DNA from 2 places in the Kitasatospora sp. NPDC023176 genome. Region 1 is predicted to be linked to the other one. Evidence: predicted binding sites of a transcription regulator. Region 1 holds the regulator's gene; the other holds the start of a gene.
The links. The regulator HspR, encoded in region 1, represses chaperone genes until heat shock. The targets are predictions, from matches to a motif close to TTGAGNNNNNNNNNCTCAA.
Positions count from the first base shown of each region.

Region 2: the regulator HspR is predicted to act here: its motif matches at 5,703-5,721, upstream of lon (endopeptidase La).

Region 1 covers NZ_JBVHIP010000005.1:173,576-184,810, reverse strand. The annotation lists gene ACZ3YL_RS10500 (helix-turn-helix domain-containing protein) at 10-1,005, shown strand; gene ACZ3YL_RS10495 (helix-turn-helix transcriptional regulator) at 995-2,041, shown strand; gene ACZ3YL_RS10490 (LuxR C-terminal-related transcriptional regulator) at 2,034-2,996, shown strand; gene ACZ3YL_RS10485 (LuxR C-terminal-related transcriptional regulator) at 2,989-3,951, shown strand; gene ACZ3YL_RS10480 (helix-turn-helix transcriptional regulator) at 3,944-4,915, shown strand; gene ACZ3YL_RS10475 (TIR domain-containing protein) at 4,923-5,540, opposite strand; gene ACZ3YL_RS10470 (hypothetical protein) at 5,867-6,034, shown strand; gene ACZ3YL_RS10465 (helix-turn-helix transcriptional regulator) at 6,073-7,089, opposite strand; gene ACZ3YL_RS10460 (heat shock protein transcriptional repressor HspR) at 7,287-7,799, opposite strand; gene dnaJ (molecular chaperone DnaJ) at 7,849-9,003, opposite strand; gene grpE (nucleotide exchange factor GrpE) at 9,150-9,770, opposite strand; gene dnaK (molecular chaperone DnaK) at 9,767-11,235, opposite strand, start outside.
Region 2 covers NZ_JBVHIP010000012.1:73,748-84,982, forward strand. The annotation lists gene ACZ3YL_RS18785 (multifunctional oxoglutarate decarboxylase/oxoglutarate dehydrogenase thiamine pyrophosphate-binding subunit/dihydrolipoyllysine-residue succinyltransferase subunit) at 1-1,924, opposite strand, end outside; gene ACZ3YL_RS18790 (sensor histidine kinase) at 2,211-3,341, opposite strand; gene ACZ3YL_RS18795 (response regulator transcription factor) at 3,422-4,159, opposite strand; gene ACZ3YL_RS18800 (rhomboid-like protein) at 4,720-5,535, shown strand; gene lon (endopeptidase La) at 5,744-8,191, shown strand; gene ACZ3YL_RS18810 (GtrA family protein) at 8,273-8,815, shown strand; gene ACZ3YL_RS18815 (ROK family transcriptional regulator) at 8,870-10,081, shown strand; gene ACZ3YL_RS18820 (ABC transporter permease) at 10,159-11,208, opposite strand.

The sequences.
Region 1 (11,235 bases):
GAGTACGACGTGACGGCGGAACCGGCGGTCGCGCCGCACCAGGCGGTACCCGAGGGCGAGGAACCCGACGAGGCCGCCCGACAGCTCTACCTGGCGATCATCGCCGAAGGCGGCCGCATCCCGTTCGCCGACATCACCGACACCGAGCGGACCGCGCTCCGCCAACTCCTCGACATCGGCCTGCTCATGGCCAACCGGATGGACCGCTGCTACACCGCCGTCAGCCCGCGGTCCGTCAGCGACCGTCTCGGCTCCGAACTCCGCAGCGAGGCCACCCGGCTGCTGGTCCGCGCCGAGAACCTCCCCGGCGCCCTCGACGGCCTCACCCGCGCCTACGACGCGATGCCCCGCCCGTCCGGCCGCGCCGGCGGCGCCGTCTACGTCGAGGGGCACGTCCACATCCGCCAGCGGATCTCCCAACTGGTCTCCGACTGCCGCTCCGAGGTCCTCACCGCCCAACCCGGCCACCGCCCCGCCGACACCCTGCAGATCGCCCTCGCCCAGGACGTCCAGCTCCTCCAGCGCGGCTGCTCGCTGCGCACCATCTACCAGCCGGTCGCGTTCGCCGAACCGCCCGCCATCGCCTACGCCGAGGAGGTCACCCGGCACGGCTCGCAGATCCGGGTCCTCGACGAGCCCTTCCAGCGGCTGATCGTCTTCGACCGCAGCGTCGCCGTCATCTCCGCCAACGACGACAACAGCACCGCCGCGTTCATCAGCGACCCGGCCTCCCTCGCCTTCCTGATCGGCGGCTTCGAACGCGACTGGGCCCGCGCCGACACCGCCGAAGCCGCCGCCGCCCTCGGCCACGGCCCCGCCCGCACCATCCCCGACCGGGTCGGCCGCCTGCTCGCCCGAGGCCTCACCCAGCGCGCCGTCGCCACCCGCCTCGGCCTCAGCGAACGCACCGTCGCCGGCCACATCTCCCGCCTCCGCGACCGCTACGGCGCCCAGACCCTCTTCCAGCTCGGCTGGCTGATGAGAGGTGACCGCGATGACCGATGAACCCGGCCCGGCCGAGCGCGACCTCTACCTCGCCGCCGTCCGCGGCGGAGGCCGACTGCGCCCCGAGGACCTCGCACCCGCCGACCGGCCCACCGTCGCCGCCCTCGTCGCCCGAGGCCTCCTCACCCCCACCGCCACCGGCTACACCGCCGCCAACCCGCGCGCCCTCGGCGACCGCCTCGGCGCCGAACTCCGGCTGCGAGCCACCCGTTTGCTCGTGCACGCCGAACGGCTCCCGGGAACCCTGCGGCCGCTCTCCCACGCCTACGAGGCGCTCCACCGGTCGGCCGGCCCGGGGGGTGGGGTGCTCGACGCCCGATCCGTCCCCGCCCGATCCGTCCCCGCCCGATCCGTCCCCGCCGGGTCCGTCGAAGCCGGATCCGTTCCCGTCGCATCCGTTCCCGCCGGGGCCGTCGACGCCACCCGACTCGACGGCTTCGCCGCCATCCGCCGGCGCGTCGCCGAACTCCTCGCCGGCTGCGAGGAGGAGTTCCTCTCCGCCCAACCCGGCCCCCGCCCCGCCGAACTCCTCCAAGTGACGCTCGGCCAGGACCTCTCCCTGCTCCGGCGCGGCTGCACGATGCGCACCCTGTACCAGCCCGCCACCCTCGACGACCCCGCCGTACTGCACCAGATCGGCCTCCGCAGCCGCCAGGGCGCCCAGACCCGGGTACTCGCCGAACCCTACGAGCGGATGCTGGTCTTCGACCGCGCGGTGGCCGTCATCCCCGCCGCCGAGGACCGCGACTGCGTCGCCGTCCTCACCGACCCCGCCACCGTCGCCCACCTGGTCGCCCACTTCGACCGCGACTGGGCCCGCGCCACCCCCGCCGACCGCCACCTCGGCGTCCCCCACCCCACCACCGTCCGCATCGGCCGCCTGCTCGCCCGAGGCCTCACCCAGCGCGCCGTCGCCACCCGCCTCGGCCTCAGCGAACGCACCGTCGCCGCCCACCTCGCCCGCCTCCGCGACCGCTACGGCGCCCAGACCCTCTTCCACCTCGGCTGGCAGATGCGCGGAGAACGCCATGGCTGACCCCGCCACCCTCCCCGACCCCGCCGCCCGCACCCTCTACCTCGCCATCGTCCGCGAGGGCGGCCGCATCCGCGCCGCCGACGTCGACCCGGCGGATCGGGAGGCGCTCGACCGGTTGGTCGAAGTCGGCCTGCTGGTCATGCAATCGGTGGACAACGCGTACAGCGCGGTCGATCCCCGATCGGTCGCCGAACGCATCGGCGCCGGCATCCGCAGGGCCGGTGCCCGACTGCTGGCCGAGGCCGACCAGATCCCCGAGCAACTGCGAGACCTCACCCACGCCTACGACACCGCACCCCGCCGGGAGCCCGGCCGCGGCAACGCCCGGATCGTCACCGGCAAGGCGGAGATCCGGCACGAAGTGGAGCAGTTGACCCAGGAGTTTCCCAGCGAGGGGCTGAGCGCCCAACCCGGTGTCGGCCGCGACGCCGGCCAGCTGGCCGAATCCCTGGTTCGCACCCGCCGCTACCTTGAACGCGGTGGTGCCATGCGGTGCCTGTTCGAGCGTGGCGCCCGCACCGACGCCCCGGCGGTGGCCTACGCAGCGGCGGCCACCCAACTCGGCTGCGGGATCCGAGTGCTGGACCGTCCGTTCAAGCGCTTCCTGGTCTTCGACCGCACCGTCGCCGTCATCCCCGCCGCCGCCGACCTCAACAGCGCCGCCATCGTCGACGACCCGGCGACGGTGGCCTTCATCGTGGACGCCTTCGAGCAGCTGTGGCACCAGTCCGACGGTGTCAACTGGGCGGCCCTGATGGACGGGTCACCCGAACCGGACGCCCGTGACCAGATCACCCGCCTGCTCGCCCAGGGCTTCACCCAGCGGTCGATCGCCACCCGCCTCGGCCTCAGCGAACGCACCGTCGCCGGCCACATCGCCCGCCTGCGCGAGTCGTACGACGCGGAGACCCTGTTCCAACTCGGCTGGCAGATGCGGGGAGCCCGCGATGTCTGAGCCGGTACTCGACCTGTCGGACGCGGCCCGCGAGCTCTATCGCACGATCCTGCGGGACGGCGGCCGGATGCGGATCGCCGACATCCCGGCCGAGGTCGCCGGGACCGTTCAAACCCTCCTGGAAACCGGCCTGCTGAGGCCGTATATCTCGGACGGAGTACTCACCGCGGTCAACCCGCGCTCGGTCACGGCCCGGATCGCGGCGGACCTGCGGACGGCCGGAACCCGCCTGCTGGTCCAGGCGGAGGAGGTACCCGCCCTCCTCGACGACCTCACCGCCGCCTACGACGGCGCCCCGCGACGCCATGACCACACCGGTGGCACCCGGATCGTCGAGGGGTTCGCGAACGTCCGGCACCGGGTCTCCCAACTCACCGCCGAACTGGGCAACGAGGCACTGTCCCTGCGTCCGGGCGGCGCCCGACCGGCGGAAGCCGCGGACGACATCGTGGAGCACGCCCGCCGCTACCGGGAGGCGGGTGGCACCTTGCGCACGATCTACGAGGTCGCGGCCCGCCTCGACGGCCCCACGGTCCGGATGGCCGCGCGGATGACGGAGCTCGGCTGCCACATCCGGGTCCTGCCCGTGCCGTTCAGGCAGCTGATGATCCTCGACCGGACCGTCGCGGTGATCCCCGCCGGGCCGGACGACAGCAGTGCGGCCTTCGTCGAGGACCCGGCCGTGGTCGACTTCCTGGTACGGGACTTCGAGACTCACTGGCAGCAGGCTGACGGCGTGAACTGGACGGCTCTCGCCGACGGCTCCGCCGAGTCCGCCACCCACGAACAGGTCGGCCGCCTCCTCGCCCGAGGCCTCACCCAGCGCGCCATCGCCACCCGCCTCGGCCTCAGCGAACGCACCGTCGCCGGCCACATCGCCCGCCTGCGCGAGTCGTACGACGCGGAGACCCTGTTCCAGCTCGGCTGGCAGATGCGGGGAGCCCGCGATGTCTGACACCGAACTCCCCGACGCCGCCGCCCGCGAGCTCTACCGCGCGATCCTGGCCGAAGACGGCCGGATCCGCATCAGCGACATCCGCCCCGAGGACGAAACCTCCGTCAAGCAACTCGCCGCCCTCGGCCTGCTCGTCCTCCGCACCGCCGACAGCACCTTCAGCGCGGTGAACCCCCGTGCGGTCGGTGAGCGCATCGGTGCGGATCTACGGGAGGAGAGTGCCCGCCTCCTCGCCCGAGCCGCGGCGGTCCCGGACCTGTTGGAGGACCTGACCCATGCCTACGATGTCGCCCCCCGCCGTGCGGAAGCAGTTGGTGGGACGCGTCGGGCGGTGGGGTTCGACCAGATTCGGCATGTGATCGCGCAGTGCCTCCGCGACTATCCGCACGATGCCTTGGCTGCCCAGCCGGGCAGGATCCACCCGCCCGCGCATCGAGCTGACTCACTGGCGCAGACGCGTCGGTACGTCGAGTACGGCGGTTCGGTCCGGACGCTCTACGGGCCGCAGGCTCGGATGGATTCGGAGCACGTCGAGTTCGCGGCGGAGATCACGAAAGCGGGTTCGCGGATCCGAATCCTGCACGCGCCGTTCAACCGGATCATGATCTTCGATCGAGCCGTCGCCCTGATCCCGGCCGCGCCGGACAACCAAGTGGCTGCTGTCGTGGAGGATCCGGCGGTGGTGGCGCACCTGGCGGACATCTTCGACCAGCAGTGGCAACAGGCCGAGGCGGTGGACTGGGCTGCGCTCGCGGACGGTGCCGTCACGCCCGCCGCCCACGAGCAGGTGGGTCGCCGGCTCGCCAGGGGTCTCACGCAGCGGGCGATCGCCAGCCGCATGGCCTTGAGCGAGCGGACCGTGGCCGGTCACATCGCCCGGCTGCGTGAGGTGTACGACGCCGAGACCCTGTTCCAGCTCGGCTGGCAGATGCGGGGAGCCCGGACGGGGGAGTCCGGTGGGTGAGCTCTGCTCAGCCGGTGGCGGCGCCGGTCGGCCAGTAGCCGGGGACGGAGGTCTGCTGCCGGGGGACGTTGAAGCGGTCGCCGGGGGCGGTCCAGAAGCCCTCGCGGAGGGAGAGCGCCATGCCGGCCCAGTCGAGGGCGGTCTCCACGGTGTGGTGGAGGGCCTCCTGGGACCAGGTGTCGTCGAAGACCAGCGGCAGGACGGGGGCGACCTGCTCGATGGTGGCGATCAGCGGGTTGTGGGTGATGGCCTCGTCGACGAGCAGGACGATCGGCTTCCGCAGTGCCGACGCCCAACCGAGTTCGAGGCTCACGCCGGCCGAGAGCGGTGCGCCGACGTAGGCGAACACCAGGTCCGCGGACTGCAGCGCCCGGAAGTCGGACGGCACCCGGGGCTCGGGCGCCCGGCCGGCGACGGTCCAGGCGTCGCTGTGGTGCGCGCTGTACACGGCGGCACCGCTGCGGAGCAGGGTGGTGCGGAGTGTCGTCAGCCGCGTCCGGCTGGCGAGCGTCACCACGCTGTCCGCGGGGCCGGTCAGCCGCATCAGCGGCGCGGCCAGGAACACACGTGCACGCCGACCCTCAGGGGCCTGGCTGTCGCTGTGACGCAGGTAGGGCTCGGTCATGTCGACTCCGGGGAGATGGTCTTCCGGTCTGATCTGAGCATCGGTCGAATGCAGTCCGATCAGGCTGGAGTACCTACGGGGAAGGGGGAAGATGGCGCATTTGACTGAACATTGCCAGGAATGGAAGCTCTGTCGGACCATCGAGAGCGAACTGATCGTCCATCGCTGAGGGCCTATGCGTCCAGGGTTCACTGGTGTCATGTGGATGCCTGGCAGGGAGATGACGCGTAGGCGAGCTTGGCATGCCTGTACGACTTGAGGCAGCATATGGACGCTGGTGCTTCTCTTGTTGGTTGATGCAGTGCGCACGAGGAAGGGGTAGGCGCGTGTCTCGTCTGCGCCGATTTGTCTTCAAGGCCGTCTTGATGTCGGCCGTTGGCATGACTGTCCTGACCGGGTATTGCGCTGCTGCGGGTGCGGTGGACCACCCCGATGCCATCTCCACCGCCAAAGTGACGGGAGTGACCCAGGACCTGGACATCGGCTGGGCGTGACGCGGGTTGCTGGGGCGATCGGATCCTGCGCGTGACGGTCAGTCGCTCCCTGTGTCCAAGCCTTCCACTGGAGAGTGTTCGGCGGCGCGAGCCAGCGCGTAGCCGAGTTGAAACAGCGACTCGACGTTGTAGTCCTCTCGCATCTCGGCGATGTGCCGGGCGAGGGTCCGTTCGCTGATTCCCAAGCGACGTGCGATGACCCGGTGGTTGATGCCGGCGAGCATCAAGTCGATGATCATCTGGCGCAGTCGCGATACGACCTGCTGCGGTACGGCGCGATTGCCGTCGAATTTGAGAGCTCTGTTCCAGCTGGGCTCGAAGACTTCCTCCACCAGGTAGTTGGCGATCACCGGCTCGAATATGAATGCGGCCAGCGTCATGTCATTGGCCACTGGTATGACGGCCACCCGCCGGTCTATGACGATGAGGCGGGTGTACGGCTCGTCCAGCGTGCGGAATTGCCCGCCGACCTTTGCGAGTTTGGCGACGTAGTCTCTGGTGGGCTGGTGGTAGCGGGTGCTGGCGTGGTAGATGGTACGCATTGACGTGCCGCGATTGAGCGCGTCCAGATCGCGTTCGACCATGGCCGCGAGCAGCTCTGGTGGCCGCGGGCCGCCCGGCTGGAGTGCGAGCGTCTCTTCAGTTCCGTTCGTGAAGAGTTGATCGAGTCGCTGATTTATCAGAACCTTTCCCCGGACGTACTCGATCGCGCCACTGCTCTTTTCTGGCGCATGGAATTCCTGGGAGAGCTCTTGGAGTTCGGCGGGCAGTGATACCGCCCGTGACAGAAGGTCGAGAGCCTGCCGTTGCCAGCTGCCGCTAAGCCGCGCGGAGAGTTGGGCGGGATCGACGGCTACCAATTCGTTGCGGTCGTCGCCGTCGGGCATCAGTAGCCCGATCTCCAGCAGCTCGCTCAGGCCATTCAGTTGGTGGTAATCAGATTCCGACGAAACTCGCCCGTCGGCCTTGACGATCTCGAGGTAGAGCGCCCGGGCCTCCGGTGACAGAACGGGAACCCCACCTGCAGTGGGGCCGAGTTGAGCCCGTCCACTCATCTTCGGCTCCTTGCCGTATATCCGAGGCTTTCCAGGATCTCTGCCAGCACTGGAGCTTGGGCTGCAAATCCCGTGACCTGTGACCGTGTGGTGTGCCGGCCAGCTTGTCAGAGTGTCACTCTCTCACCAACACCCAGCCGCCGGCACCCCCCGAACAGGAGGGAGCCGGCGGCTGGTGGGGCGAGCGGTGCCGCGGGTCAGCGCTTGGGGCGCCAGACGACGAGGGCGCTGGATTGGGGGGTGGGGGGCTGGTAGGGGACGAGGTCGCGGCGGTAGGAGGCGTGGACGGCGGCCTCGCGCTGCTGGAGGGCGGTGGCGGCGCCTTCGAGGGAGTCGGCCAGTTCGGTGATGCGGGCCTGGAGGGCGGTGACCTGGTTCTCCAGCTCGATGATCCGCTTGATGCCGGCCAGGTTGATGCCCTCGTCCTGGGAGAGCCGCTGGACCTCGCGCAGCTGCTGGATGTCGCGGGCGGAGTAGCGGCGGCCGCGTCCGGCGGTGCGGTCGGGGCAGACCAGGCCGAGGCGGTCGTACTGGCGCAGGGTCTGCGGGTGGAGGCCGGAGAGTTCGGCGGCGACCGAGATGACGTACACCGGGGTGTCCTCGGTGAGGACGTACTGCGGCGGGGCGGTGGCGCGGCGGGGGCGGCGGGGGCCGTTGCCGGGCAGGCCTTCGCCGAGACCCGGGCCGGGGCCGATGGGACCGCCGTCCATCGGGTCCATCGGGTTCATCGGGTTGAGGGGGTTCGGGGACATCTGGTCGTCACGCTCCCTTCGCCGCCCGGAAGAGAGCGGCTCGCGGGTCGTCGGAGGCGGTGGCCTCGCGGTACTGCTCCAGAGCGTTCAGCGCGTCGCCGGTGACGTGCTGCGGCACCACGACCTCGACGGTGACGAGGAGGTCGCCGCGGGTGCCGTCCTTGCGGGTGGCGCCCTTGCCGCGGGCGCGCATGGTGAGGCCGTTGGCGCTGCCCGGGGGGAGCTTGAGCTTCACGGCGGGGCCGTTCAGCGTGGGCACCTCGATGGTGGCGCCGAGGGTGGCCTCGGGGAAGGTGACCGGGACGGTGACGGTGAGGTTGTCGCCCTTGCGGCCGAAGACCGGGTGCGGGTCGACGTGCACGGTCACGTAGAGGTCGCCGGGCTGGCCGCCGCGTTCGCCCTGGGCGCCCTTGCCCTTGAGCCGGATCCGCTGGTCGGCCTGGACGCCGGCCGGGATGCGGACCTGCATGGTGCGGGCGGAGCTGGCCCGGCCGCTGCCGTGGCAGTCGGGGCACGGGTCGTCGACGATCATGCCGCGGCCGCGGCAGTCCTTGCACGGCTCGGAGAGCGCGAAGGCGCCCTGGCCGCGGCTGACGGTGCCGGCGCCGACGCAGGTCGGGCAGACCCGCGGGGTGGTGCCGGACTTGGCGCCGGTGCCGTTGCAGAGTCGGCAGGGGGCCTGGCTGGTCATCCGCAGCGGGACGGTCGCGCCGTCGACGGCTTCTTCGAAGGAGAGCGTTACTTCGGTCTCGACGTCGCTGCCGCGCCGGGGCTGGGCCTGCCGCGTGCCGCCGCGGTTGAAGAGGCCGCCGAAGACGTCGCCGAGTCCGCCGCCGCTCCCGCCGCCCTGGTTGCCGTTGAAGAGGTCGCCGAAGTCGAAGCCGTAGCTGCCGGTGCCGGGGCCGCCGGTGCGGAAGCCGCCGTTGGCGAAGAGGCTGCGGGCCTCGTCGTACTCCTTGCGGCGCTTCTCGTCCGAGAGGACGTCGTAGGCCTCGGAGATGTCCTTGAAGCGCTCCTCGGCCTTGGCGTCACCCTTGTTCGCGTCGGGGTGGAACTCGCGCGCCAGCTTGCGGTAGGTCTTCTTGATCTCGGTGGCGGTGGCGTCCTTGGGCACGCCGAGGACCTTGTAGTAGTCCTTCTCGACAAAGTCCTTGCCGCTCATGGCTTCCGCCACCTCCCGATGTCCATCGTCACTGCGCTGTCAACAGCCTCTGGAAGAAGTGCTGCTGACAGCGCGCTGCGGAGCCGGCCGCCGTACTGGCCGGCGTACGACTCCGCAGCGCACTGGTTGTCAGCTGTCACAGGTTGTCAGCTGTCCGAGTCACCGTCGGACTTGTCCGGGTCGGCGGACTTGGCCTCGGCGTCCGGGCCGGGCGTCGTCTGGGTGCCGGGCTGGGGCTCGGCGACGGCGACCATGGCCGGGCGGATGATCCGCTCGCCGATGCGGTAGCCGGGCTGGAGGATCTGCACGCAGGTGTCCTCGGTGACGTCCGAGGAGTAGCTGTGCATCAGCGCCTCGTGCTGGGTCGGGTCGAAGGGCTCGCCCTCCTTGCCGAACTGCTGCAGGCCCAGCTTGGCGACGACCATCTCCAGGGAGTCGGAGACGGACTTGAAGCCGCCCGTCACCTCGCCGTGCTCGCGGGCGCGGCCGATGTCGTCCAGGACGGGGATCAGGGACTCCAGGATGTTGGAGACCGCGATCTCGCGGACCGTCAGCCGGTCGCGCTCGACCCGCTTGCGGTAGTTCTGGTACTCGGCCTGCAGGCGCTGCAGGTCCGCGGTGCGCTCGGCCAGCTCGCGCTTGGCCGCGGCGAGTCCCTCGGAGCCTTCGCCGGCACCGCCGGCCGCGGCCTCCTCGGCAGCCTTGATCACGGCCTCCTCGGCGGCGGATTCGTCGCCGGGCTTACCGCCCTGCGGCTTGTCCGTCATGCCGACGCACCGCCCTTGGGCTTCTCGTCGTCCACGATCTCGGCGTCGACGACGTCGTCCTCCTTGGCGTGGGTGGACTCGCCGGCCGCGGCGGCACCGGCACCGGCGGCGTCGGCGTTGGCGTAGAGCGCCTGGCCGAGCTTCTGGGCGGTGGTGGAGACCTTCTCGGAGGCCTCGCGGATCTTCGCGATGTCCTCGCCCTTGAGGGCTTCCTTGAGCTCGCCGATGGCGGTCTCGACCTCGGTCTTGACGTCGGCCGGGAGCTTGTCGGAGTTGTCGGCGATGAACTTCTCGGTCGAGTAGACGAGCTGCTCGGCGGAGTTGCGGGTCTCGACGGTCTCGCGGCGCTTGTGGTCGTCCTCGGCGTACTGCTCGGCCTCGCGGCGCATGCGGTCGACCTCGTCCTTCGGCAGCGAGGAGCCGCCGGTGACGGTCATCTTCTGCTCCTTGCCGGTGCCGAGGTCCTTCGCGCCGACGTGCATGATGCCGTTGGCGTCGATGTCGAAGGTGACCTCGATCTGCGGCAGGCCGCGCGGCGCCGGCGGCAGGCCGGTCAGCTCGAACATCCCGAGCTTCTTGTTGTACGCCGCGATCTCGCGCTCGCCCTGGTAGACCTGGATCTGCACGGACGGCTGGTTGTCCTCGGCCGTGGTGAAGATCTCGGAGCGCTTGGTCGGGATCGTGGTGTTGCGCTCGATCAGCTTGGTCATGATGCCGCCCTTGGTCTCGATGCCGAGGGACAGCGGGGTGACGTCCAGCAGGAGGACGTCCTTGACCTCGCCCTTGAGGACACCGGCCTGGAGCGCGGCGCCGATGGCGACGACCTCGTCCGGGTTGACGCCCTTGTTGGCGTCCTGGCCGCCGGTCAGCTCCTTGACGAGCTCGGCGACGGCGGGCATGCGGGTCGAGCCACCGACCAGGACGACGTGGTCGATCTCGGAGAGCGAGATGCCGGCGTCCTTGATCACGTTGTGGAACGGGACCTTGCAGCGCTCGAGCAGGTCCGCGGTCAGCTGCTGGAACTGGGCGCGGGTGAGCTTCTCGTCCAGGTGCAGCGGGCCCTCGGCGGAGGCCGTGATGTAGGGCAGGTTGATCGAGGTCTCGGAGGACGAGGACAGCTCGATCTTGGCCTTCTCGGCGGCCTCGCGCAGACGCTGCAGGGCCATCTTGTCCTTGGACAGGTCGACGCCGTGGCCGGACTGGAAGACCTTCACCAGGTGGTCGACGACGCGCTGGTCCCAGTCGTCACCACCGAGGTGGTTGTCACCGTTGGTGGCCTTCACCTCGACGACGCCGTCGCCGATCTCCAGCAGGGAGACGTCGAAGGTGCCACCGCCGAGGTCGAAGACCAGGATGGTCTGGTCGTCCTTGTCGAGGCCGTACGCGAGGGCGGCCGCGGTCGGCTCGTTGACGATGCGCAGGACGTTGAGGCCCGCGATCTCACCGGCCTCCTTGGTGGCCTGGC
Region 2 (11,235 bases), on a different contig from region 1:
CGACGACCGGGTCCACGGCCTCCAGGTGGGAGGGGTTCGCGGCGAGCGAGACCTTGATGGTCTCGCCGTCCAGGCCGGTGAAGGTGCCGTCGGCGCCCAGGTGGTACTTGACGTCGCCGGAGCCGTGCATCGACTTCGGGTCGAGGTTGCCCTCGAACTCGCCGAAGATCTTGCCGTACGGCTTGCCGACGATGTTGGCCAGCACGTTCAGACGGCCGCGGTGGGCCATGCCGATGACGGCCTCGTCCAGGCGGTGCTCGGCGGCGGAGTCGATGGTCGCGTCCAGCAGGGCGATCAGCGACTCACCGCCCTCCAGCGAGAAGCGCTTCTGACCGACGTACTTGGTCTGAAGGAAGGTCTCGAAGGCCTCCGCCGAGTTCAGCCGGCGCAGGATCCGCAGCTGCTCCTCGCGCTCCGGCTTCGAGTACGGCTTCTCCAGGCGCTCCTGCAGCCACTTGCGCTGCTTCGGGTCCTGGATGTGCATGTACTCGATGCCGACGGTGCGGCAGTAGGTGTTGCGCAGCAGGCCGAGGATGTCGCGGAGCTTCATCATCTTCTGGCCGCCGAAGCCGCCGACCGCGAACTCGCGCTCCAGGTCCCACAGGGTGAGGCCGTGGGTGGTGACGTCCAGGTCGGGGTGCTTGCGCTGCTTGTACTCCAGCGGGTCGGTGTCGGCCATGAGGTGGCCGCGGACCCGGTAGGAGTGGATCAGCTCCATGACGCGCGCGGTCTTGTTGACCTCGTCGTCGTGGGTGGTGGCGACGTCGGTGGCCCAGCGGACCGGCTCGTACGGGATCCGCAGCGACTCGAAGATCTCGTCGTAGAAGCCGTTCTCGCCGAGCAGCAGGCGGTGGATCTCGCGCAGGAACTCGCCGGACGCCGCGCCCTGGATGACGCGGTGGTCGTAGGTCGAGGTCAGCGTCATGATCTTGGAGACGCCCAGGCGGGACAGGGTCTCCGGGGCGGAGCCCTGGAACTCGGCCGGGTACTCCATGGCGCCGACACCGACGATGGTGCCCTGGTTCTGCATCAGGCGCGGCACGGAGTGCACGGTGCCGATGCCGCCGGGGTTGGTCAGCGAGACCGTGACGCCGGTGAAGTCGTCCATCGTCAGCTTGTTGGCGCGGGCCCGGCGGACGATGTCCTCGTAGGCCTGCCAGAAGCCGAAGAAGTCGAGGGTCTCGGCCTTCTTGATGGCCGCGACGACGAGCTGGCGGTCGCCGTTCGGCTTGACCAGGTCGATGGCCAGGCCGAGGTTGACGTGCTCCGGCTTGACCAGGAAGGCCTTGCCGTCCTCCACCTTGTAGCTGTGGTTCATGCCCGGGGCGGCCTTGATGGCCTGGACCAGGGCGTAACCGATCAGGTGGGTGAAGGAGACCTTGCCGCCGCGGGCGCGCTGCAGGTGGTTGTTGATGACGATGCGGTTGTCGATCAACAGCTTCGCCGGGACGGCGCGGACCGAGGTCGCGGTCGGCACCTCCAGCGAGGCGTCCATGTTGGTGGCGACGGCCTTGGCCGGGCCGCGCAGCTGGACCAGCTCGGGGCCGGCCGGTGCGGCGGCGGGTGCGGCCGGGGCGGCGGCCTTGGGCGCCGGCGGCGCGGCCGGTGCGGCGGCGAGCGGGGCGGCCGGGGCCGGTGCGGCGGATGCGGGTGCGGCGGGCGCGGGTGCGGCCGGAGCAGCAGCAGCGGCGGGCACGGGGGCAGCGGCAGGGGTCGGCGTGGGGCCGGCCTGGGTCGCGGCCTGGGTCACTGGGGTCACCTCGGTACCGGGCTTGTAGTCGGCGAAAAAGTCCCACCAGGCTCGGTCGACCGAGTTCGGGTCCTGGAGGTACTGCTGGTAGATCTCATCGACGAGCCACTCATTGGGGCCGAAGCCAGTGGAGCTTGCCGAGCTGTTGGGGGTTTCAGGGGACTGTGGCGACACGGCGGCAACCGCCCTCTTCCGCTTCCTTTTGGGATGTTTGGACAGCGGGGATTAAGGCTACGCCCCTGACCAGTGATCGCGCAGTCCCCGGACCCCAGGCGTCGCCCAGATCACAGTCCTGACCTGCAGGTTGGCTGAAAAACAACGTTAGAAAGCCGTATCTGAGGGGAAGCGATCGGGCCCGATCGCCCCCCAAATCGGGGCGAAAACGGACAAACAACCATACGAATCCATTGACGATCTTCGTATGCGTCTGTGTCGGATCTGTGACAAATGTCCCGGCCGCTCAGGACTGCCCCGGCAGCCGGACCTCGATGCGGCAGCCGCGCGGCGACTCCGCGACGGCGATCCGTCCGCCGTGCAGGTCCACCGCCCAGCGGGCGATCGCCAGGCCCAGCCCGGTGCCGCCGTCCGACCCCGCCCCGGCGGCGGTCGCGGTGCCGCTGCGGCTGAACCGTTCGAAGACCCGGCCGCGGTCCGCGAGCGGGATGCCCGGACCCTCGTCCTGGACCTCCAGCAACAGGCCGCCCTCCTCACCCTCGGGTCTGGCGCGCACCGTCACGGTGCCGCCGGGCGGGGAGTGCTTGCAGGCGTTGTCGACCAGGTTGGCGACCACCTGGTGGAGCCGCTCCGGGTCCGCCACCGCGGTCAGCCCGGCCGGGCTGACCTCCAGGGCCAGCCGGACGTCACCGCGCCGGGAGAACGCCCCGCCGGCCGTCGCGCCGTCCACGGTGACCCCGCGCAGCACGCCGTCCAGGAACTCGCGCACCTCGAACGGGCGGGCGTCCAGGTCGACCACGCCGTCGTCGATCTTGGAGAGGTCCAGCAGGTGGGTGACCAGGCGGCCGAGCCGCTCGGTCTGCTCCAGTGCGGCCCCCAGGGTCGCCGGATTCGGCTGGACGACCCCGTCCACCACGTTCTCCAGCACGGCGCGCAGCGCGGCGATCGGCGTGCGCAGCTCGTGCGAGACGTTGGCGACCAGCTCGCGGCGGTGCTGGTCGGCGGCCTGGAGGTCGGCGGCCATGGCGTTGAAGGCGGCCGCCAGCTCGCCGATCTCGTCGCGCGAACTCACCTCGACCCGGCGGCTGTAGTCGCCGGAGGCCATCGCGCGGGCGGCGGCCGTCATCTCGCGCAGCGGGGCGGTCAGCCCGTGCGCGAGGAACTGCATGAACAGCAGCGAGGCGATCATGGAGAAGACCATGATGATCCGGATCTGGGTCTCGGACCGGATCGCGACGACGACCATGCCGGTGGCCAGGAACACGGAGACGATCACCAGCAGGGCGAGCTTGCCCTTGATCGAGCGGACCGGGTCGAGCGGACGGATGTCGGCCCAGACCCGGCTGGCCGCGCGGGCGGCCAGGGTCTGCGGGCGCGCGCCGTCGGCGTCCCCGTTGCGTTGCTGTGGAAAGGTCATTGGTCCCCTGTGATCCCCGCGTGGTGTCACGGCGGTGCCGGGACACGGGCCCCCCGGTGGCCCGTCGCCCGGAAACCCCGTCAGGAGAGCGGGGCCTCCAGCGCGTATCCGACGCCGTGCACGGTGCGGATCCAGCTGGCACCGATCTTGCGGCGCAGTGCCTTCACATGGCTGTCCACGGTGCGGGTGCCGGACGCGTCGGTCCAGTCCCAGACCTCGGCCAGCAGCTGCTCGCGGGTGAGCACCGCGCGCGGCTGGGCGGCCAGGCAGGCCAGGAGGTCGAACTCGGTCGGCGTCAGGTGGACGTCGCCCGAGGCGAGTCGGACCCGGCGCTGCACGTGGTCGATCTCCAGCTCGCCGAAGCGCAGGCTGCCGAGCGCGGGCGTGCGGGCGGCCTGCTGGGCGCGCTCGACGCGGCGCAGCAGCACGTTGACCCGGGCGGCCAGTTCGCGCATCGAGAACGGCTTGGTCATGTAGTCGTCGGCACCGACGCCGAGGCCGACCAGCAGGTCCGTCTCGTCGTCGCGGGCGGTCAGCATCAGCACCGGCACCGGGCGCTGGGCCTGGATCCGGCGGCACACCTCCAGCCCGTCGAAGCCGGGCAGCATGATGTCCAGGACCACCAGGTCCGGCTGCCAGGTGTGGAAGCCGTCCACCGCGCCGGGGCCGTCGTGGGCCACGGCGACCTTGAACCCCTCCGCGCCCAGCCGGGCCGCGATCGACTCGGCGATCGTGGGTTCGTCCTCCACCACCAGCACTCTGCGCTGGCTGCTCACAGTGCCGCCGGTGTTGGGGTTGTCCTGCTGAATTTCTGTCACGGTCACGCCACCGCCCCCAGGGCTGCGGGCCGGCCACCTGTGGGGATGGCGGGGCTCCGCTCGTAGTCTTGTTCCGTCGTGGACTGTGCCGGGTCCGCCGTCCCGTCGCGCGCCCGGAAGTGGCGGACGGATGGTGTTCCGCCCACTTCTCCCACGCACTTCGCAGCGTACGGACAGCGGATGCTTCCCGGCAGGTGGACCGGACGTTTCCGGCCCGTGGAGCGGCTGTCCAGCCGCCCTCGGGCCCACTGCACGAGTGGGCACGGGCCGATACCTTACCCGGCGAATTTTCTCTGCGTAACGGTACGTATGCAGTCCAGTTGACGCCAAGTCGCCGGTCAGAGGCCCTACTGACGCGTTAATCGGGAGAAGGTCTGGACCAATGTCGGAAATCCGGCCGGTCCCCGCGTCGACGGTCTTCACGGGCTTTTCTCAGGTGCCTCTCAGAACCTCGACGTAGCGTGGCCGCGACAACGCCCCGCAGGGCGGAATCCGGCGTCCGCGCCGGTCCTCCGAGCACCTTCGGACACCGCCGGCCGTGGGCGTGGAGCGGAGGCGTCATGGCGGGACTGCGGCGGGACGCCGTCGGGCGCGCGCTCGCGAGGGCGCCGTACGGAATGCTCCGGCGCGGACTTCGCGGCGGCGCCTTCGAATGGCTGCTGGAACGCGTGCCGACACCCCGGCGCACTCCCTTCACGATCGGATATCTGGTCGTGGTGGGGGCGACTTCCACCCTCACCCGGCTCGCCGATCCGCAACTCGTCCAGCGCTGGCAGGAGGCTTCCAGTTCGGACGGCCACAACCTGCTCCAGCACCCTCTGCGGGCCCTCGTGCTCAGCGGGGTCTGGGTGGCCGGCGGCGACTGGGTGCCCTACCTGTGGGGCTTCGCCCTCACCCTGGCGCCGCTGGAGCGCCGGGTCGGCCCGGCCCGGGCGGCGGCGGTGTTCGCGATCGGGCACGTCGCGGCCACGCTGCTCTCCCAGGGCGCGGTGATCATCGCGGTGGAGGCCGGGCGGATGGCGCCGGAGGCGATGGACCGCCTGGACGTCGGGGTCAGCTACGGCGTGTTCGCCTGCCTGGGCGCGGCGGCCGGAGCGCTGCCGCGGTCCGCGCGGGTGCCGGTGCTGGTCGGCGCCGGGCTGATGATCGCCCAGCAGATCGCCACCGGGAAGGACCTGGTCACGGCCGTGGGGCACCCGGCCGCGCTGCTCACCGGGATGGCGCTGTGGCCCTGGCTGCGCCGGATCGAGCGGCGCCCGCCACGGCCGGGGATCCGCTCGGCGAGGGCCCGGGCGGTGGGCGTCGCCTCCGCCGCCTCCGTCGCCTCGGCCGCCGCGATGGTGCGGGCCGGGGCGCGGCCGTCCGCCGTGCGCTGACGCCGCGGCCCCGGCAGGGATCCGGAGGAGACGGGCCGCAGGGTCCGTGGGTCCTCTTGGGCCGTTCTTTCCCCTCTTTTTGACGGCGCCTCCCCCCGGCCGTTCCGGTGACGGGAGCGTTCGCTCGCAGCGAACAAGGAGTCGGGAACATCCGGCGCGCGTGAAGCCTTAGTCAGGTCGACTCAAGTTCACTGACCGGGGAGAGATCATGGCATCGACGTCCACACCGCTCACCCTGCCCGTGCTGCCACTCGACGACGAGGTCGTCCTCCCGGGCATGGTCGTCCCGCTGGACCTCAAGGACGCCGAGGTGCGCGCCGCGGTCGAGGCCGCCCGCGCGGCGGCCACCGGCTCCGGCAAGCCCCAGGTCCTGCTGGTCCCGCGGGTGGACGGCTCGTACGCGGCGGCCGGCACGCTGGCCACCGTGGAGCAGGTCGGCCGGCTCGCCGACGGCGAGCCCGCCGCGCTGGTGCGCGCCGTGCGCCGGGTCCGGATCGGGGTCGGGACCACCGGCCCCGGCGCCGCCCTCTGGGTGGAGACCACGCCCTTCAAGGAGTCCTCGGTCGGCACGCCGGTGGCCGGACGGGCCGCCGAGCTGGTCAAGGAGTACAAGGCGCTGTCCACCCAGTGGCTGCGCAAGCGCGGCGCCTGGCAGATTGTCGACCGCGTCGCGCAGATCGAGGGCGTCGGCGAACTCGCCGACAACATCGGCTACGCGCCCTTCGCCACCGCCGAGCAGAAGCTCAAGGTGCTGCTGGAAGCCGACCAGGTGGCCCGCCTGGAGTACGCCCTCACCCTGCTGCGCGACCACCTCGCCGAGGAGGAGGTCAACGACACCATCCGCAAGGACGTCGAGGAGGGCGTGGCCAAGCAGCAGAAGGAGTTCCTGCTCCGCCGCCAGCTGGAGGCCGTCCGCAAGGAGCTGGCCGAGCTGAACGGCGACCCGGCCGACGAGGAGGGCGACTACCGCGCCCGGGTCGAGGCCGCCGACCTGCCCGAGAAGGTCCGCGAGGCCGCGCTCAAGGAGGTCGACAAGCTGGAGCGCTCCTCCGACCAGTCGCCCGAGGGCTCCTGGATCCGCACCTGGCTGGACACCGTCCTGGAGCTGCCCTGGAACGAGCGCACCGAGGACGCGTACGACATCGCCGGCGCCCGCGCGGTGCTGGACGCCGACCACGCCGGCCTCACCGACGTGAAGGAGCGGATCGTCGAGTACCTGGCCGTCCGCAAGCGCCGGGCCGACCAGGGCCTCGACCTGATCGGCGGGACACAAGAGGGGCGGCGCGAAGCGCTTCCCAGGAAGGGCGGCGGAGGGCGACGGGCGGGCGGCGCGGTGCTGGCCCTGGTCGGGCCGCCCGGCGTCGGCAAGACCTCGCTCGGCGAGAGCGTGGCCCGTGCCATGGGCCGCAGGTTCGTCCGGGTCGCGCTCGGCGGCGTCCGGGACGAGGCGGAGATCCGCGGCCACCGGCGCACCTACGTCGGCGCGCTGCCCGGCCGGCTGGTGCGGGCGATCAAGGAGGCCGGCTCGATGAACCCGGTCGTCCTGCTCGACGAGATCGACAAGGTCGGCTCCGACTACCGGGGCGACCCGGCCGCCGCCCTGCTGGAGGTGCTGGACCCGGCCCAGAACCACACCTTCCGGGACCACTACCTGGAGGTCGAGCTCGACCTCTCCGACGTCGTCTTCCTCGCCACCGCCAACGTACTGGAGGCCATCCCCGAGCCGCTGCTCGACCGGATGGAGCTGGTCCGCCTGGACGGCTACACCGAGGACGAGAAGGTCGTCATCGCCCGCGACCACCTGCTCCCGCGCCAGCTGGAGAAGGCCGGACTCGGCGACGGACAGGTCAGCGTCGACGAGGAGGCGCTGCGCCGGCTCGCCGGGGAGTACACCCGGGAGGCCGGGGTGCGCACCCTGGAGCGCTCGATCGCCCGGGTGCTGCGCAAGATCGCCGCCCAGGCCGAGCTGGGCGAGCGCGAGCTGCCCGCCGAAGTCGGCGCGGCGGACCTGCGCGCCCTGATCGGCCGGCCGCACCACGTGCCGGAGTCCGCCCAGGAGCCGGCCGAGCGGCGCACCGCCGTCCCCGGCGTGGCCACCGGCCTCGCCGTCACCGGAGCCGGCGGCGACGTCCTCTACATCGAGGCCTCGCTCGCCGACGCCGAGACCGGCGGCACCGGGCTGACCCTCACCGGGCAGCTGGGCGACGTGATGAAGGAGTCCGCGCACATCGCCCTCTCCTTCCTGCGCTCGCGCGGCGCCGAGCTGGAACTGCCGGTCACCTCGCTGCGCGACCGCGGCGTGCACCTGCACGTCCCGGCCGGGGCCGTCCCCAAGGACGGGCCGAGCGCCGGCATCACCATGACCACGGCGCTCGCCTCGCTGCTCTCCGGCCGCAAGGTGCGCACCGACGTGGCGATGACGGGCGAGGTGTCGCTGACCGGGCGGGTGCTGCCGATCGGCGGGGTGAAGCAGAAGCTGCTCGCCGCCGACCGGGCCGGCCTCAGCACGGTGATCATCCCCAAGCGCAACGAGGCCGATCTGGACGACGTCCCGGCCGAGGTGCTGGAGCGGCTCACCGTCCACCCGGTGGCGGACGTGCGCGAAGTGCTCGCGCTGGCCCTGGAGCCCGCCGGGGTGCTGGTCGCCGCGGCCTGAGCCCACCGGTAGCAGCAGGCGCCCCTTCGGCTCGCTCGCGAATCGACGGGGGACGGCGGCTCCGCATGCCACACTGCGGAGATGCCGTCCCCCACGCAGCGCGCCCTGGCCCGGGTGCCGGCCCGGCTGCGCCCGTTCCTGGTGCGGCACCGCCGGCTGGTGAAGTTCCTGCTGGTCGGCAGCGGCTGCTTCGCGCTCACCACGGTGATCGACTTCGAGCTCAAGTTCACCGTCCTGGCGCACGCGCCGGTGGTGGCGCTGACGGTGGCGACGGTGATCGCCACCGTCGTCTCCTATGTACTCAACCGCCGCTGGGCCTTCCGGACGGACGGGCGCCGACCCGAGGCGCTGCTGTTCTTCCTGGTCAGCGCGGTGGCGGTCGGCGTCAACGTGATCCCGCTGGCGCTCTCCCGGTACGTCCTCGACCTGCGCGTGCCCTACCTCAGCCCGTTCCAGCAGGAGGTCGCGGACTTCCTCAGCGGGATGGTCGTCGGCACCTTCGGCGCCATGCTGTTCCGGTTCTGGGCGATGCGGCGGTGGGTCTTCATCAGCCCCGCCGTGCGGGCGCGTGCCGAGGTGGAACCCGGTTACGCTGCACCCGAGATGCCACGGGACGCGTCCTGAACCGACGAGGTGCGCCGAGACCGTGAGCCGCTCCGAGACCGTGAGGTGAGAGTTATGCGCGGGGAGCCGGACGGCGTCCGGGCCGGGCCCGCCAGCCAGCAGGGGATGCGCCGGGCCAACCTGGCCCTGGTGCTCGGGGTGATCGCCCGCGGCCCCCGCTCGCGCGCCGAGGTGGCCGCCGAGACCGGGCTGACCAGGGCCGCGGTCTCCTCGCTCGCCGAACAGCTGATCTCGGCCGGCCTGGTCGTCGAGGAGGGCCCGGCCGCCCCCAGCGGCAAGGTCGGCCGCCCCGGCACCGCGCTCGGGCTCAACCCGCTGGGGCCCGGCGGACTCGGCGCCGAGATCGGCGTCCGCCACCTCGGCGTCTGCGTGGTCGACCTGCGCGGGGAGGTCCGCGCCGTGCGGCGCCAGGAGAGCGCCAACCACGGCCGGCCGCCCGCCGCCGTGATGACCGACCTCGCCCACCTGATCCGCTCGGCCGTCGCCGAGTCCGGTCTGCGCCCGGCCGGGCTGACCCTGGCCGTGCCCGGGCTGGTCGGCGGCGGAGTGCTCCAGCGGGCCGCCAACCTCGGCTGGCAGGACGTCCCGCTGGCCGCGGCCCTGCGCCCGGCGCTGCGCCTGGCCGGGGACGGCCTGGGCGAGCTGCCGGTCGAGGCGGACAACGAGGCCAACCTCGGCGGACTGGCCGAGCGGTGGCTGGGCGAGAGCCCGGAGGACTTCCTGTACGTCTCCGCCGAGGCCGGCGTCGGCGCGGCCGTGGTGGTCGGCGGCCGGCTGCTGCGCGGGGCGCGCGGCTACGCGGGCGAACTCGGGCACGTGCCCGTCCACCCGGAGGGGCCGCGCTGCGCCTGCGGGGCGCACGGCTGCCTGGAGCAGTACGCGGGCGAGACGGCGGTGCTGCGGGCGGCCGGGCTGGCGGGCGTGCGCGGCGACTGGGTGACGCTGTTGGCCGAACGGGCCGGCGCCGGGGACGAACCGGCCCGGGCGGCGCTGGCCGGGGCGGGCTCGGCGCTCGGCATCGCGGCCGCCGGGGCGGTCAACCTGCTGGACCCGGCCGAGGTGGTGCTGGGCGGCGGCTACGCCCGGTTGGCGCCCTGGCTGCTGCCGGCGATGCGGCGCGAGCTGACCTTCCGGGTGACGGTGCGGCCGTGGGCGGAGGAACGGCTGACGGTCTCCCGGCTCGGCCGGCGCGGGCCGCTGCTGGGCGCGGCGGTGGGCGTGGTGCGCGCGATCGTCGCCGACCCGGGTCCGCTGACGGGCGGCTGAGCCGAACCGGTCCGGAACGCGGGGGAGCCCCCGGCCGCGGTGGCCGGGGGCTCCTCGGTGTGCCGGTGCCGTCGGGCTCAGACCTCGGCGGGGGTCTCGGCGGCGAGCTCGCGGTCGGCGGAGCGCGGGCCGCGCAGGACGGCGAGGAAGGCGACGCCGACGCCGATCACCGCCCAGACCACCAGGACCAGGATCGGCATGCCCAGGTTGGTCGAGCCGAAGTAGGCGATCGACTTGGTGGCGCTGGTGCCGGCGCCGTTCGGGATCAGCGAGCCGATCGCCCGCCAGAACGGCGGCATCATCGGGGCGGGGTAGACGCCGCCGGCGCTCGGGTTGCCGAGGACCACGAAGACCAGTACCGCCAGGCCGATGCCGATGATGCCGAACAGGCACTGCAGCGCCATGGTGAAGGCGCCGACCGTGAACACCACCAGGGTGCCGATGGCGGTCAGTTCCAGGATCGAGCCGGGCATCGCGTCCAGCACCGGACCGGCGATGATCGTGCCGCCGAGGCCGGCGCCGACCGAGTACAGCGCCAGGACGCCGAGGCGGATCAGCAGGCGGTGGACGTTGGCCGGCTTGGAACCGGCGCTGATGCCGAGGATGGAGGCGACCAGGTAGCCGCCGACGCACCAGCCGATGACCAGGTAGAAGGCGGTGAGGCCGTTGGTGTCGCCCTTGGCCAGCGGCACGACGTCCTCGACCCTGACGGTGCGGCCCTGGGACTTGTCCAGCGCGGTGGTGACGCTCTCGGCGGCCTTGGCGGCGGAGGTGCCGCGGGCGCTGCCGGTGAGCAGGGTGTCCTCGGTGCCGTTCGGGTTCACGACCAGCGCGGCGTAGATCTTCTGGTCCTTGATCCACTGGGTCGCCGTCTCGGTGTCCGGCGCGGTGACGGGCTTGACGGCCTCGTCCGGCACCGACTCCAGGGCCTGGACCAGCTTGGGCGTGGCCTGCGGCGGGGCGACCACCGCGATCGACAGCTTGTGCGGGGTCGGGTGGTGCAGCGCCCCGACGTACGAGGTGATGAAGCCGAGCTGCAGCAGCAGCACTCCGATCACCAGCAGTGCCGCACGCGGTGTGACCGCGCCCTTCAGTTCGGCGACGAATCCGTGCCCCGGGGCGGCCATCCACATCTCCTTGCGTATCGGCGGAAA